2 regions of the Paenibacillus sp. Y859 genome follow, and region 2 is predicted to be linked to the other one. Evidence: riboswitches for the same ligand, from Rfam matches in the RefSeq annotation. Region 2 holds a riboswitch; the other holds the start of a gene.

Region 1 (8,814 bases), on a different contig from region 2:
GACGGAGATCCTCACAAGATTGACCTATATTGGGCAAGGAGAAGTTTGCTCAGACGCTATGAAGTCTTTCTTTGATAAATACATACCTCATATTCAAGTGGAGAAAGTGGACTTATTAAGTCAGGTTATTAACAAGGTACTTACGGGTATGAGTGCATTCTTCATGGAAGGTGACAGTACGGTGCTCTTGGTAGATACGCGTACTTATCCCTCTCGTAACCCAGATGAATCATCCATAGAACGGGTGGTTAGGGGTTCAAGAGATGGATTCACAGAGACATTGCTCACGAACGTGTCATTGGTTCGACGTAGAATCAGAGACCCTGGATTGATGTATGAAGTCGTTCAGGTTGGTCGGCGGACAAGGACGGATGTATGTATTGCTTATATAGATGATATTGTGGATAAGGTACAAATTGATAGCATTCGAGAGAAGATCAAAGCAGTCAAGATAGATGGCATACCCCTTGGTGATAAACAGCTTGAGGAAGCTATCATCAATAAGGGTTGGCATCCATATCCGTTAGTAAGGTACTCAGAGCGGCCTGATGTGGTAGCGTCACATTTACTTGAAGGTAGAGTTGTTGTGTTCGTAGACACCTCGCCAAGCGTTATGATTATGCCTACAACGTTCTTTGATTTGTGTCAGCATGCAGAAGAGAATCGTCAGACGCCTTTTATTGGCACATATTTGCGTTGGGTTAGATTTCTGGGAATATTGTTCTCGATGTTTATACTTCCGCTCTGGATGCTACTTGTTCTGAATCCAGAATTGAAGCCGGCTGCTTTGGAATTTATTGGCCCACAGGAGACGGGAAAGATCCCCCTCATAGCTCAGTTTATTATGGTGGAATTGGGTGTGGATTTACTTCGTCTTGCTGCTGTTCATACGCCAACTTCAATCGCATCAGCCATGGGCTTAATTGCAGCTATTCTTGTAGGGGATGTTGCTGTCAAGACAGGTCTGTTTATCAATGAAGTCGTGCTTTATATGGCGATTGCTGCGATCGGGATGTTCGCTACACCAAGTTATGAATTGGGTCTGGCTAATCGGATTGTACGCTTAGTGTTACTTATAGCTGTATCCATCTTTCACGTCCCGGGATTTGTGATCGGCACGACACTGCTTGTTCTCTTGTTGACGCTCCATAGATCGTATAACTCTTCATATCTATGGCCATTTATCCCCTTTAATGCAAAGGCGATGGCTGAGATACTGTTCCGTATGCCGGTGTTGTCGAATAAGAAACGGCCTTCTTTCAATAAACCACGAGATAATACACGAATGCCACTAAAGTAGTTTGAGAAGCGATTGCGTCGAATAACACAAATGTTCTGCACATAAATCCATTTACTCTTATTTTAGGATTCTGATATACTAAGGTAAATAGAAGTGGAATATCAATTCCATCAAAAGTGGAGGACTGTAGAGATGTTTTTACATGGTACAAGTACAATAAATACAAGTGGACACTTAGAAATCGGTGGTTGCGATGTTGTTGATCTTAAAGCACAATTCGGCACACCACTCTATATCATGGATGAACAATTGATCCGTGAACGTTGTAAAGAATATGTTGAAGCATTTAAGTCGTCAGGGCTCAATTTTCAAGTGGCTTATGCTAGTAAGGCATTCTGTGTAATGGCAATGTGCACGGTCGTGGAACAAGAAGGCATGTCTTTGGATGTCGTATCTGAGGGCGAATTATATACAGCCCTACAAGCGGGCTTCCCGGCGGAACGCATTCATTTTCATGGTAATAACAAAACACCGGATGAGATTGACATGGCGATCGAAGCGGGAATTGGATGTTTTGTAGTAGATAATTTGGTTGAATTACATTTGCTGCAGGCTATTGCGACTGAGAAGGGCAAGCAAGTTCATGTTCTTTTACGAGTTACCCCGGGGGTTGAAGCACATACGCATGAATATATTTCGACTGGACAAACAGATTCCAAATTCGGATTCGATATCGGAAATGGTTCTGCTCACGAAGGTGTCAAGGTCGCTTCGGATTTATCTAACATAGAGCTACTTGGTGTGCATTCGCATATTGGATCGCAAATCTTCGAGGTCGAAGGGTTCCAGATGGCTGTTCAAAAAGTAGCTGATTTCGCGAAAGAGGTTCAGCAGCAACTTGGAGTACGTTTTAAAGTTGTAAATCTTGGTGGCGGATTTGGAATCCGTTATGTTGAGGGAGATACACCGTTACAAGTTGTCCAATATGTTAAAGCGATTACGGATGCGGTTAAGGAGCATTTCGCGGATCTTTCAGGTGAACTTCCTGAGATTTGGGTAGAGCCGGGACGGAGCATTGTGGGAGATGCAGGGACGACGCTGTATACTGTAGGAACACAAAAGGACATTCCGGGTGTGCGTAAGTATGTTGCTGTTGATGGTGGAATGACGGACAACCCGCGTCCTGCACTATACCAATCTGAATATGAGGCGCTCCTTGCTAATCGTGCGAATGATGAAGAGACGGAAGTGGTCTCTATTGCTGGAAAATGTTGCGAAAGTGGTGACATGTTAATCTGGGATGTGAAGCTTCCTGAAGTACAAAGTGGAGATCTGTTAGCTGTATCTTGTACGGGTGCGTATAACTATTCTATGGCGAGCAATTATAATCGTATTCGTCGACCTAGCGTAGTGTTTGTAAAAGGTGGACAGAGCGATCTTGTAGTGAAACGTGAAAGCTTCCAAGATATTATAGGGAATGACCTTGTTCCGGAGAGAATTCGTAAGCAAGCGGTGTTGAAATAACCCGTTAGGTTAGCTTGCTAGCACTGTGGTGAATAGCTTCAGACGAAGGATCAATCCATACGTATTTACGTAGGAATGATTTCATTGTTTTCTTTTCCATGTTTCTTTGCTTTCAGGTATCCATTCATAGTAAACTATAGGGTGTCTATAATTATTTTATGAAGATCCACACAATATGTTAAGGGGTTGGAATTATAATGAAAAAAGGAACAATTGAATTAGAAAACGGCGGAGTGGTTGAAATTGACTTTTTGCCAGAAGAAGCACCAGGAACAGTAGCTAACTTTGAAAAGTTGGCTAATAGCGGTTATTATAACGGATTAACTTTTCACCGTGTAATTGCTAATTTTGTAGCTCAAGGTGGATGCCCAACAGGTACTGGTACTGGTGGCCCAGGATATACAATCAAATGTGAAGCTGTTAACAACACAACTAAGCATGCTAAAGGCGTATTATCCATGGCACACGCGGGTAAAGATACAGGCGGTAGCCAATTCTTTATCGTTTACGCACCACAACCGCATTTGGATGGCGTTCATACTGTATTTGGTACAGTAACAAGTGGTATGGAACATGTAGATAACATCAAAGCTAATGACAAAATGAAGGAAGTAAAAGTTTGGGACGAAGCGTAAAAGTTTAAACTTTCTAAATTCAAATAAAAAGGCTAGTCTCTTAGGGGATTAGCCTTTTTTTTTGAATTATGCGAAAGCACGTACTTACTAGGGCAATCGAAATTTGGGATAACGCTTCGCTTTCCGGCGGATTTGTAACTTGCTATATTAAATATAGTTATACTCTTGTATTTTTATTTTGTTGATGGTAAAATTCGAACATAAGTATAATTTCATATTGATTTATCCTTCGGGGTTGGGTGAAATTCCCTACCGGCGGTGTTGCCGTATTTATAGATCATACTAATGAATATAATATGGCTTAGTCCGTGACCCATATGCTGATGAAGTTGGCATATGGTTGACCTAGTGAGAATCTAGGACCGACAGTATAGTCTGGATGGGAGAAGGAGAGCAACTTACGCAATTCACTTCAGTGATCGCGTATCGTAACATAATAAATAAGGCACCGATGTACGTGACTGATTTCACAATATATACACAATGATGTTTTTCTTTGTTATCTGTGGAATATTTGTTGACTGATTTCATAGCTTTATTTTTGTGTACTCTTATAATTCTCACAACTAACCCCTGTATCGGATGAATGCATTTCATCTGTTGCGGGGTATTTTTGATTTTTTTTGCAGTGTATTGATGTGAGTATGGTGTATAGAAGGATGAGGTGAAGTAACCATTGGAAATTATGAATGATGAGTTTTACATGACACTCGCACTGGATATGGCAGAACGAGCTCAAGGACAGACTCATATAAATCCAGTCGTGGGTTGCGTTGTCGTAAAGGACGGGGTCATGGTAGGTATAGGGACGCATTTAGAGCTTGGAACCCCACATGCAGAGGTCCATGCATTGAATATGGCTGGCGAGAAGGCATTAGGGAGTACCGTCTATGTGACCTTGGAACCATGTAGCCATTATGGAGCAACACCGCCTTGTAGTGAACGTTTGATACGAGATGGTGTCCATCGGGTCGTTATCGCATCTCAAGACCCTAATGCCCAGGTAGCAGGCAAAGGGATCGCTATGCTACGTGATCATGGGATTGAGGTTGAAGTTGGATTACTTCAAGATCGTGCACTGAAACTAAATGAGAAATTCATTAAATATATTACAACAGGGATTCCATTCATTACATTAAAGACTGCCAGCACATTAGATGGCAAGATTGCTTCCAAAACAGGAGATAGTAAATGGATTTCCAACGAAGTTGCGCGTGAACAGGTACATACACTCCGTCATCGTCATCAAGGCATTATGGTTGGGGTGGAGACAGTTATAATGGATAATCCCCATTTGACAACACGCCTAGCAACGGGAGGGTTGAACCCGATACGAATTATTGTGGATTCACAGTTACGCACGCCATTAGAATCTAATATTGTGAATGATGGGTTAGCGCAAAGTATCATATTAACTACTGGGCAGATGGATGTTGCGAAGGCAGAACAGCTTAAGCAAGCGGGTGTCATTGTACTTGTTTGTGGTGAAGGTCCTCGAGTAGATCTATCCATAGCGATGGTAGAGCTTGGTGCAATGAAGATAGGCTCAATTCTTCTCGAAGGAGGAGGAACCTTGAATGGTGCCATGCTTGCGGCTAAATTAGTTGATCGAATTATACTTTATTTTGCTCCTAAAATTGTAGGTGGCTTGAACTCCCCTAGTAGTTTTTCTTTTGAGGGAAGCGAATGGATGAAGGATGCTGTTAGATTAGAATCTATGGAAGTAGAGCAATTGGGAGATAATCTTCGTATTAGTGGCATACCTGTGTGGTCCTAATCGGCTGGAAGGGAGGTTATACAATGTTTACAGGGTTAGTTGAAGAGATAGGTACACTTCGAGGAATTACACGAAGTGGAGAAGCAATGGTGCTACAGCTTACGGCATCCATCATTATGGATGATCTAAAGATTGGAGATAGTGTGTCTGTGAATGGGGTATGTCTTACAGCAACCTCAATCGATAGTCAATCATTTTCCGTTGACGTTATGCCTGAAACATATCGTAATAGCAACCTGAAAGATCTCCAGATGGGAAGTAAGGTAAATTTAGAGCGTGCGATGATTGCTAATGGACGCTTTGGCGGGCATATCGTTCAGGGGCATGTTGATGGCATCGGGACAATCCATCATGTGACTAAGAATCAGAATGCCGTTGTATATGAGATTACACCAGCAAGTTCGAATATTCTCAAATTTATTATTCCAAAGGGTTCTATAACGCTTGATGGCATCAGTCTCACTGTTATCCATACGAGTGGAAATACATTTCAAGTATCGATTATTCCGCATACGTTGGCTCAGACCGTTCTACATTATAAGCGGGCTGGAGATACGGTGAATATTGAATGTGATGTGCTCGGTAAATATGTAGATCATTTGCTTCATTATAAATCTTCAGGAAAGCAAGATGAGGGTAAACACTCAGGAATAAACATGGAATCCTTAGCTCGAAATGGATTTGTGTAATTTTAGGAGGAAATGAATATGGAGAAAGACATTATTTTTGATCCAATTGAAGAAGCCATCTATGATCTGATGCGTGGAAAGGTCATTATCGTCGTAGATGATGAAGACCGAGAGAACGAAGGGGATTTCATTGCCCTTGCTGAAAAGGCAACCCCAGAAGTAATCAATTTCATGATTAGTCAAGGCCGTGGATTGGTATGCTTGCCGATCACCCAAGAACGCGCTGATGAATTAGATTTGAGACCGATGGTTGAACACAATACGGATAATCATGGAACTGCTTTTACAGTATCTATTGACCATAAAGATACTACAACGGGAATATCTGCTAATGAGCGTTCATTAACCGTGAAGGCTATTATGGACCCAAATGCAACTAGAGAAGACTTCCGTAGACCGGGGCATATGTTCCCATTAATTGCTAAAAAGGGTGGCGTTCTTCGTCGTTCAGGCCATACGGAGGCAGCAGTAGATTTGGCTCGTATGTGTGGATCATATCCAGCAGCTGTCATCTGTGAGATTATCAAGGAAGACGGTACGATGGCTCGATTACCAGATCTGGTTACGATCGCTCGCGAACAGGATTTGAAGCTTATTAATATTAAGGAATTGATTCATTATCGTAATGATAAGGAAAGATTAGTTAATCGTGAAGTTTCGGTACGTATGCCAACCGATTTCGGTGAATTCCAGGCGATTGCATATACCAACGAAGTGGATGACAAAGAGCATCTTGCATTGGTTAAGGGAGAGATTGACCCGAGTAAGCCCGTACTTGTGCGTGTGCATTCCGAATGTTTGACGGGGGATGTATTTCACTCTCATCGTTGCGATTGTGGACCTCAGTTTGCGGCAGCGCTTCGCCAAATAGAAGCTGAAGGTAGTGGTGTTCTACTCTACATGCGTCAGGAAGGTCGAGGCATTGGTCTGCTTAACAAATTGAAAGCTTATAAATTGCAAGAGGAAGGTTTTGACACAGTCGATGCTAACCTGAAGTTAGGTTTCCCAGCTGATCTACGAGATTACGGCATTGGAGCACAGATTCTGAAGGATCTGGGTGTACGTCAGATTAAACTGCTTACCAATAATCCTCGTAAAATAAAAGGATTAGAAGGGTACGGACTCGAAGTTGTTGAACGGGTTCCTATTCAAATGGAAGAGAATAAGGATAACACACGTTATTTGCATACGAAGCAGGCAAAACTAGGTCATCTAATGAAATTTGATGATATTGAGCAAGATGAAGATTTAAAACGATAAGTTCGAGTTCATAAAGTCAGCTGTTCGAACAACCTATATAATATAAATTGAGGGGAAGATGAGTTATTATGGCACATTATTTTGAAGGTAATTTAGTATCCGAGGGATTGAAATATGGTATAGTTGTAGGTCGTTTCAATGAATTTATTACAAGTAAGCTACTTAATGGAGCGCTTGATGCATTGAAGAGACATGGTGTACAAGATAATGAGATTGATGTTGCATGGGTACCAGGTGTATTCGAGATTCCACTTATTGCTCAAAAAATGGCGGATAGTGGGAAATACGATGCTGTTATTACATTAGGTACTGTGATTCGGGGATCAACATCTCATTATGACATCGTATGTAATGAAGTAGCAAAAGGGGTAGCCGCTATTAACTTGAAGAGTGGTATTCCAACGATATTCGGAGTCGTAACTACTGAGAATATCGAACAGGCCATCGAACGTGCGGGAACAAAAGTAGGTAACAAAGGATATGACTCAGCGATCTCGGCTATTGAAATGGCAAACTTGACGAAACTGTTTAAATAGTGCTTATTTAATATAGTACCCTTAAATTAAGGGTACTATATTTTTGATTATGGTTGGTTGGAGGAACATATCGTGTCTGTATTATATAAGCTGGAAACATTTGAAGGCCCGCTGGATTTACTTCTACATTTGATTGATAAAGCGGAAATCGACATCCAGGATATCCCCGTGACGGAGATTACAGAGCAGTATATGAGTTATTTGATGAATATGCAGGAACTTGAACTGGAAGTTACGAGCGAGTTTCTCGTGATGGCAGCAACGTTATTATCAATTAAGAGTAAATTGTTGCTTCCTAAACCACCCATCATAGAATTTGATGATTTCGATTTCTATGAGGAGGATGATTATGATCCGAGGGTGGAATTGATACAGAAGCTTATAGAGTATCGTAAATACAAAGGGATTGCCGAGCATCTTCATGAACGTGAGTGGGACAGAAGTCTAATGTTTTCAAAAGAACCAGAGGATTTAGCGACATGGATGCCCACCGTATCTGTGAATCCTGTTCTGGGATTACATACTTCAGATTTAGTCGCGGCTTTTCAGAAGGCCTTACGTAAGGTAGTTAAACGTAACTCTTATTCTCGAATCCACAGAGATGAGATTACGGTCAAGGGCCGCATTCGCGATGTTGTCGAAGCTCTACAACATGGGGGTAAAGGTAGTAAACTACTATTCTCCAAACTACTGCATGAGGATATGGTGCGTCATGAAATTGTGGTGACGTTCCTAGCTATTCTAGAATTAATGAAGATGAAGCAAATATTGTGTTATCAGGAGAGACTATTCGATGACATTGTCATGGAATGGAGAGGGGAAGAAGAACTACATGGAATACCCGAAATTGAAATCGATTATTGAGGGGCTTCTTTTTCTAGCAGGAGACGAAGGCCTTAGTGTAAAGCAAATTGCTGAAATTGTTGAGCAACGTAATGAGTTAGTAAAAGATGCATTGGAAGAAATGAAGGATGATTTCATACGACAACAGCGCGGATTACAATTGATCCAGATTGCTGGTAACTATCAGCTGGCAACGCACCAAGAGCATGCAGAATATTTTGAGAAATTAGCTTATTCTCCTGCTCGTGTGTCACTTTCACAAGCTGCGCTTGAGACGCTCTCGATTGTGGCATATCGCCAACCGATTACA
Region 2 (8,814 bases):
ATGCAAGTCTTTTTTTAATGCCTTTGTTTAGACATTTTTTATTTTCTCGCTGACCGGATTTATAATATAACATGCCATTCCCTATCAACGCAAGTCATAATTTTTTACAATTAATAAGTTCAATATAAATATATATAATCCCTTCGCCCCATCGATTCTAATGGTTGCAAAGGGATATAGTTTAGTCATTAAACAGGCAGTATCTCTTCATCTTGTCTAGAGATTGCAAACAGAGCCGCCCAAATCAGAATAAAACCAATAAGTTGTGCTTGCGTGATCGCCTCTCGGAATACGATCCAATTAATCAGCACCCCTACCATTGGGAAACTCAACTCTGCCAATGTCGCAACCGATGCTTTCGTAGTCGTTAACCCCTTATAATAAACCAAAAGACTGAGCAAACCAGGTAATAGAGCTTGGCCCAATAGATTCACAGAGACCAATACCATAGCAGTCGTCCCGATTGGTAAACTCCACACTCCACCTTCACCCCAAGTTATAAAGAGTAGCAATGGTAATGCCAGAATAAATCTTAAGGAAGTCACGGTCTCATACTTCATCTGACCAACCATTAAACGCCCCATAACAGTTGATCCTCCCCATAGAGCCGCAGCTCCAAGAGCTAATAAACTACCCAGTTGAACAAAGTCATTCCATTTCCCCACAGGTATCGCAAATCCGAATGTGAGTAAATACGTACCTATTAAAGCTAGCGAGAATAGAATCGAGAAATGCTTTGGTAGTCGTTCTTTCAATAGTAATCTTGCCAAAATAATTGCAAACAGCGGTTGAAGCTTCTGAAGTAACAACACGACGTTTATATTCCCACTAGACAATCCTATCGTAAACAGAATCGTCGCTAGCGCTGATCCGCCCCAAGAGATAAAGAGCAATGCACCGACATGCCGCAGTCGCAATCCATGAAGTTCATCGCGATTTCTCCATAGCACCGGAGCAACAAATAGAACAATAATAATATGCTCAAGCAATACAATCTGGGTTGAAGTAAGTGAATCTAATAAAATAATTCGAAATAAAGGATCTACTCCCCATAGGGCCGCTCCCAATACTACTAGCCAAAACCCACTCTTTGAAGGCTTTTCTCTAACCGCCACAACAGGACTTACACTCTCCACTACATTGTCCACTCTCTCTATCCCCTTGTTCTGAATATGGGGTCTTACAACAGAAAACCCCCGCATTCGATAGTTATCGACATTTACGGGGGCTGATCAAATAAGCTTGTGCGCAACAAAAAATCCACGCCATGCATGTGCTTTGATCTTCTTCCATCCGGACTTTACCGTCGGCCTTGGATTCACACCAAGTCAGTCGCCACCATCTTCATGATGACGAGTCGCGGGCTAGAAGCTCATATATAGAGGTTGTTCAAAAAGTCACCTTTTGAACTCGCACTATAAAATAAGAACTCTCACCGCCGGTTAGGAATTTCACCTACCCCGAAGATCCATATTCATTTTATTAAATGCTATATCTTCTATTAAAGGACTCCAAATGAAATTAGTCAATGATTTGTTTCAGTAAATCACTTCAATCTTACATTTCAGACGACATACTCACGATACTTCTCAACATCCATCGCTCTACACTCTAGTGTTAATCGTGTACCCACATGATCATACTCAGTAGAGATTATATTCGCATGTTCATTTAAATAGGAGACCACTTGCCCTTGTTCAAAAGGAATCAGCATCACACATTGCATATAATCTTTAAATATATGTGCCCTAATCAAGTCAACGAGTTCGGTTATCCCCACTCTTTGCTTCGCCGCAAGGTAAACACTATCCCCTTCCACTAGTGGAACTTCACAATCCACCACATCACATTTATTATAAGCAAGGATCGTTTTAATATTTGTAATTCCGATCTCTTCTAATGTATGGTTTGTAATATTCATCAATTTCTCATACTTATCGTTAGAATAATCAATCACATGAATCAACAAATCAGCTTCAGCCACTTCTTCAAGCGTAGATCGAAAGGCCTTGATGAGATGATGAGGTAGTTTACTTACAAATCCAACCGTGTCTGTCAGTAGAAAGGACTTGTTATCTTCGAGATGTATATTACGAACCGAAGTTTCCAGTGTTGCGAACAACATATCTTTCTCAAACACTAGCTTGTTACCAGATGGACTGAATGACTCTACCAAGGCATTCATAATCGTTGATTTCCCTGCGTTTGTATAGCCAACTAGTGATACAACTGGAAGCTTATTTCTTTGGCGCTGCTTGCGTTGGGTTTGGCGTTGAGATACGAGTGTCTCCAGTTCTTTGTTCAATACACTGATCTTATCCTCGATTCTACGGCGATCTAGCTCAAGTTTCGTTTCTCCAACACCTTTATTCTTGGTCCCAACACCTCCACCTTGCCGACCCAATGATTCACGCAAACCGATTAATCTAGGTAGCATATACTGCAGTTGGGCTACTTCTACCTGAAGTTGGGCTTCCCTTGTCTTTGCCCGCTTCTCAAATATATCTAAGATTAGAATCGTCCGGTCAATCACCTTGCACTGTAAGTCCGCTTCTAGATTACGAATTTGTGAGGGAGACAATTCATCGTTAAAAATAACCATGTTCGCCTCCTGCTCCTCATACAACGCCCTGACATCCTCCACTTTACCTCTTCCAATATAGTGAGTTTTATTCACTCTCTCTAAATTTTGTGTTAGCTCCCCTACTACTCCGACATGACAAGCTGAAGCTAAATTCCCTAATTCCTCCATAGAGTATTCGAAATCCTCTTGATGCTTCACATTGACACCTACTAGGATTGCTCGCTGTTGCAATTCTTCCATATAGTTTAATCTCCTTTACCTTCATAATAAAAAAACCTCAGGCTAATCTCCTGTGGTTAAGCGAACGGGATATATCCATCTTTACCAAAAGGGTGACCTTTCATATTTATGTATACACAAAAATGAAAGATCCTTCGACCTAATAAGTCATGGTATGGATGATTGTTGGGTGGTTATCCATAAATACAACAAAAAGAGGGCGGGGTCGCCCTCCTCTTTATTGATGCGATTATTCGCAATAAATGGAGTTCTCTAGAAATATACACAGACCAATCCCGTTCGCCCTGCACAGTAGCAGAGCCTTTGCACTATTCAATTAGTGGTACAAAGGTTGAAAGCGGATTGTATCATTCATCTCTTCGAGAACCCTCCGATCATTATAGTTATTTCCATATTAACACAGATGAACCCATCTCACAATCTGAATGTGCAAGGGTGGCTATGCCGAAATACCGGTATCCATTGGCAGGATCTTGTGCATTTATAATATTCCTAATCGATTGCTCTTCATATCTGACATCAAATAATCCTCAATATGTGAATTGGATGCATGATTAATTGAGTTTAATTGATCGGTTAATTCCATGAACCATTGTTCATCTTTAGTCAATAATGCGATATCGATTAGATTCATTAATTGCTCAATATTATCTAATGAACTCTCTGGGAGCTTTTTCACCCCTTGATTAAGTACATCAATAGTTGTCCCAATCACCGTTTCGTGATCCGAGGCAATCACATGTATTCCCATAGTGCCAGCTAACAAATTTATTGAATCGATAAAACCATGTATTAATTCACCATGATTTGTATTTCCCTTGACCCAATCACCTATTTCAATATTCATTACAAATCACCACCATTTAAGTTAGTTTAAGAATAATATCTATTTAATAACTTTTTGAAAGCTATACTGTAACTATAATTGTTTCAGTAATGATTGTCAAATTCCTTTTATCAAGTAGAACCGGCCTCGCCATTCACTATTAGGTGCAATAAGTACATCTAAATTCAACCCAATCCCTCTGAAGCTAACTTTAGTTGCATGGAGTACATCTAATTTACTGGAAATTCCACTTTTCAGCGTTATCGCCATTTTTAACTGTAGTTTGTACAACTAATTCTCTCTCCCCCTCCTTTTCCTGCTATTTAATTGTACTTTACACATCTATTCTAGCCTCATCCTCACTACCTTCATGCGCGAAGCAATGTTCGTCACTCTAACATCACCACTCTATGCCTATTCCACTGAATGACTTCCGGAATTTATGATGTTACATGGAATATGGATCGAATTTATTTTGTTTAAAAAAACTCCCGCTAAGGGAGATTTAATAAGATCATATCTAACTTACTCTATTTAGAGTTGGTAAGGGGAAGTTCCATTACTCTAAACTTTCCGTCGACTTTTTTCACGGTATAAGTAAACTCTTTATCTCGAATCGAATCAGCTTCCCTGATTACAAATGCTGAACCATCTTCATTTAGAAAATTAACTTCAAATGTATATTCTTCTTTATTTATTTCTTTTTGTTCTACAATTTCATTAAGAGAGATTCTAGGTACTATCCCTTGCACGACATAGGATTCAAATAATTTCTTCTTATCTTCTAGATCTAATGCAGGTAAAAATCCTCCATTCCCATAACTGGGCGGAGGATCTCATATTAGTACTTTCTATTATTCACTTCTCGTTCCGCAACAGCCTGAGTATAAATGCTCTCTGGGAGTACTATACGTTTCGGTAGGTTTTTGCCCCCGATGATCTCTTGAACAGCCTGCATCAGATTCATTCCTAATAGCGGGTTACATTCAACAACAGCATTGATCTTCCCTTCGACCATCATTTCAAAAGACTTGCGTGTTCCATCCACAGATATGATGACAATATCTATGCCCGGACGCAAACCAGCCGCCTCAATAGCTTCAATCGCACCTAGCGCCATATCGTCATTATGTGAGAACAACACATCGATATCTTTACCTTGTTCTTCTATGATTGACTGCATCACTTCTTTTCCCTCTTCAAGGGTGAAGTTGGCTGATTCACTCTTCAATATCTTAAAATCGGATCGAGAAGTAATGATCTCTCGGAAACCATCCTTTCGCTCAATCGTTGGAGTAGAGTCCATCGTTCCTTGTAGTTCTACGATACCGATAGGTCCAGGTGTATCCCTCATTTTATCCAATAGGTATTTCCCTGCCTTACGACCTTCATCATAAAAGTCAGAACCAATGAACGTCACATAAAGCGATGAATCACTCACATTAACGGAACGATCCGCTATGATCACAGGTATTCCAGCTTGCTTCACTTCTAGAAGAATGGGCTCCCATCCGGATTGTACGACGGGTGCAATCGCAATGACGTCCACCTTTTGTTGAATAAAAGAACGGATCGCTTCAAATTGCTTCTCCTGGGATTGCTCCGCATTCTCGAATAATAGTGTAATCCCAGCTTCCTTTGCCGATTCCTTCACCGAGTTCGTGTTCGCTCTGCGCCAATCGCTTTCTGAACCCAACTGAGAGAATCCAAGCCTAATCGGCTCAGATGAATACAATGACTCCATCACTTCAACGGATTCATTGTCCTGCAGGGATATCTCCGAATTCCTCGTATCTGAGGGGGTGACAGGAGTCTCCGCTGTCTGAACAGACTCGCAGCCTATGAACGAAAAGCTGAACAATACAATCATACACATCATGAGTACTAACCTTCTATTCATCATATTCCCTTTCCATAAGCAGATTTAGGGATCATAGTCATCTTAAACTCTAGTTGTATTCCTATTAAAAGTTTGACATATCCCGCTTCAAAATGGAAGAACCCCTATTTCTACGAAAAAGTGATACCGTCCTTTGGGGAGGATGGTATCACTTTCATCTAGCTTGTTATCCTCTTCCGGACGATCGCCTTGAAGTAAGTAGTCTTTGAAACACAATGAAGCTGAACAATAATAGTCCAATCACAATCTTTGTCCACCAAGAACTTAAGGTTCCTTCAAAGCTGATAATCGTTTGAATAACCCCTTGAATCATAACTCCGAAGAAACTACCTACAATATATCCAACGCCCCCAGTAAGTAGAGTTCCTCCAATCACGACTGCTGCGATGGCATCCAATTCTAGCCCATTAGCATGGAGCCCATAACCAGACAGCATATAGAATGTAAATACCACACCGGATAGCGCGGAACAAAAGCCACTTAACGTATAGACAAGAATTTTAGTACGTGCTACTGGTAGTCCCATCAATACAGCAGATTGTTCACTACCACCCAATGCATAAACATTACGACCGAAGCGAGTGTGATGCGCCAGATAGATAGCAAGCGCAATAGCAATCAGGGCAATAAGTACACTAATGGAGATGAAGTTACCACCCGGTAGATGGATCTTGGTCTGTGCCATACGGGTATAGAAGGCATCATTAATCGTAATCGTATTAATACTAATCACATAACAAAGGCCTCTTGCTAAGAACATGCCCGCTAACGTTACGATAAACGGCTGAATATTGAAATAATGAATAATAGCCCCCATCGCACAACCAATAGTGGCACCTATCATCAGCACCAACGGAATCACAATAAATGGTGGCCACCCTAAGTTCTGAATAAGACTTGCGGAGATCATTGTGGTCAGGGCTATCATTGACCCCACGGATAAGTCGATACCACCGGAAACGATGACGAAAGTCATTCCAATAGCTACAATCAAAAGAAAGGCGTTATCTATCAATAGATTCAACAGCACCTGTACGGAGAAGAAGCCAGTATATCGAAAGGATCCTAGTGCGAACATAACAATAAATAGAGATATTGTCACAATAATAGGTAGATATTGTTTTTTAGCCATGTCGTGTTACACCTGCCTTACTCGTATACTTACGAGATTTCCATCTCTCGAATATAATCCTCCGGAACGTCTCAGACTGGATCAAACATACGATTAAGACTACAAACGCCTTAACAACCAACGTTATTTCTGGTGGAACACCAATCATGTAGATCGTTGTCGTTAATGTCTGAATAATAAGCGCACCCACTAGCGTCCCCGATAAATAGAATCTACCTCCGTTCATGGATGTCCCTCCAATAACGACAGCGAGAATAGCATCAAGCTCAATCCATAATCCCGCATTGTTCCCATCCGCACTTGAGACATTGGAGCTAAGAATTAGACCCGCGATCCCCGCACATACGCCACAAAATGCATATACCGAAATTAGTATTACCTTGGATCGAATTCCTGCAAGACGACTCGCTTCAGGATTGGTACCAACGGATTCGATAAACAAGCCCAACGCCGATTTACGTGTGAGCAACAATGCAATGATAAATATAGCCATTACGATAAAAATAGAGAAAGGCAATCCCACAAATGATCCTGCACCGATATAATTAAATTTGGGACTTGAAACGGTAATAATCTGACCACTCGTGATCAGTTGGGAAATTCCACGCCCAGCCACCATCAATATAAGTGTTGCGATAATGGGTTGAATTCCTCCCAAAGACACTAATAACCCATTCCATATTCCCAATACCAAAGCCAAAACAAGCGAAATTACTATTGCAAGCATTACTAAGGTAAATGTATTCTGATCGCTACCTCTACTAATCGTCAAACAAGCTAATGCCCCTGTAATTGCAACAAGGGAACCGACGGATAGATCTACTCCTTTGGTCGCAATGACTAGAGTCATTCCGATAGCCACCACAATGAGGGGTGCACCAAAATTCAATATATCGATCAGACTTCCATACAGATGGCCATTACGTACCTGAATTGAGAAAAAATCAGGAGAATAGAATAAATTAAATAATAAAAGTGCCGCCAACATCGTTATTGGCCAGAATATATGATGCTTCATTAATCTAGACATCGGTTGAATGACCTCCCGCAATTGCCTGTAATACATAGTGTTGGCTTATTTCATCGCCCTTCATTTCTTGTACTAAGTTGCGATCCCGGAGAACTGCGATGCGATCACTAACACGAACGACTTCTTCTAATTCGGAGGAAATAAATATGAAAGACATTTTTTGTTCGCGCGATAAGGTAATAACCAATTTCTGAATTTCTGCTTTCGTCCCCACATCAATCCCTCGCGTAGGCTCATCTAAGATGAGTAACTTGGGCTGCATTAATAACCACCGGGCTAGAATAACCTTCTGTTGGTTGCCACCACTTAAGTTTTTGACTAGATGCTCTAGATTCGGGGGACTGATGTTGAGCTTCTTAATATATTCCTCTACAATCTCTTCTTGCTTCTTGACGGGAATGGTTCGAAACAAACCAAGGTTAGCCTGAAGAGCAAGAATGATATTCTCTCGAATCGTTAAATTCTCAATAATGCCTTCCGTTTTTCGATTCTCAGAACAGAAGGCGACGCCTTGTTCAATCGCCTGCTTAGGAGAATGTACGGATCCCCCGCTATCACCGAACTTAAGATTCCCCTGATCGGCACGATCAGCTCCGAATAATAGTCGTGCTAGCTCTGTTCTTCCAGAACCGAGAAGTCCTGCAAGTCCGACGACTTCTCCCTGTCCGATACGTAAGGAGAATGGCTCGATGTATCCCTTTCTTCCAAGCCCAGATGCCTCCATTAATACTTCATCTATTCCCTCTCGGCCTTCTTTCGTCTTCGGAAGATCTTCAAGCATATGCAGTTCCTTACCTATCATCTTCGATACTAATTCTATTCGAGGGAGATCTTTGGTTACATATTCCCCAACAAATTCTCCATTACGGAGAATGGTTATACGATCTGACATTTCATATACTTGTTCTAAGAAGTGAGTAACGAATAGGATGGCTAGTCCTTCATTCTTTAATTGGTTCATAATCTGGAATAATTGCTTCACTTCATTCTGATCCAAGCTGGACGTTGGTTCATCCAGAATAAGAACTTTAGCCGAAACATCCAAGGCACGCGCTATCGCAACAAGTTGCTGTATCGCCACTGAATAGCTTTGCAAAGGCTT

The links. Region 2 has a riboswitch for FMN ahead of AC1TO8_RS16190 (DMT family transporter). Riboswitches for the same ligand answer to the same signal wherever they lie in the genome.
Region 1: it holds a riboswitch for FMN, as region 2 does, so the genes downstream of both, ribD (bifunctional diaminohydroxyphosphoribosylaminopyrimidine deaminase/5-amino-6-(5-phosphoribosylamino)uracil reductase RibD) here and AC1TO8_RS16190 (DMT family transporter) in region 2, are expected to answer to the same signal.

The regions. Positions count from the first base shown of each region.
Region 1 covers NZ_JBXCIZ010000002.1:546,357-555,170, forward strand. Annotated here, with positions in the region: gene AC1TO8_RS07585 (spore germination protein) at 1-1,300, shown strand, start outside; gene lysA (diaminopimelate decarboxylase) at 1,433-2,764, shown strand; gene AC1TO8_RS07595 (peptidylprolyl isomerase) at 2,962-3,399, shown strand; FMN riboswitch at 3,621-3,794, shown strand; gene ribD (bifunctional diaminohydroxyphosphoribosylaminopyrimidine deaminase/5-amino-6-(5-phosphoribosylamino)uracil reductase RibD) at 4,076-5,176, shown strand; gene AC1TO8_RS07605 (riboflavin synthase) at 5,200-5,865, shown strand; gene AC1TO8_RS07610 (bifunctional 3,4-dihydroxy-2-butanone-4-phosphate synthase/GTP cyclohydrolase II) at 5,884-7,125, shown strand; gene ribH (6,7-dimethyl-8-ribityllumazine synthase) at 7,194-7,661, shown strand; gene AC1TO8_RS07620 (segregation and condensation protein A) at 7,731-8,525, shown strand; gene scpB (SMC-Scp complex subunit ScpB) at 8,494-8,814, shown strand, end outside.
Region 2 covers NZ_JBXCIZ010000008.1:175-8,988, forward strand. Annotated here, with positions in the region: gene AC1TO8_RS16190 (DMT family transporter) at 189-1,148, opposite strand; FMN riboswitch at 1,278-1,472, opposite strand; gene hflX (GTPase HflX) at 1,565-2,824, opposite strand; gene AC1TO8_RS16200 (IDEAL domain-containing protein) at 3,306-3,671, opposite strand; gene AC1TO8_RS16205 (hypothetical protein) at 3,768-3,920, opposite strand; gene AC1TO8_RS16210 (hypothetical protein) at 4,181-4,402, opposite strand; gene AC1TO8_RS16215 (ABC transporter substrate-binding protein) at 4,492-5,520, opposite strand; gene yjfF (galactofuranose ABC transporter, permease protein YjfF) at 5,717-6,682, opposite strand; gene AC1TO8_RS16225 (ABC transporter permease) at 6,675-7,712, opposite strand; gene AC1TO8_RS16230 (sugar ABC transporter ATP-binding protein) at 7,705-8,814, opposite strand, start outside.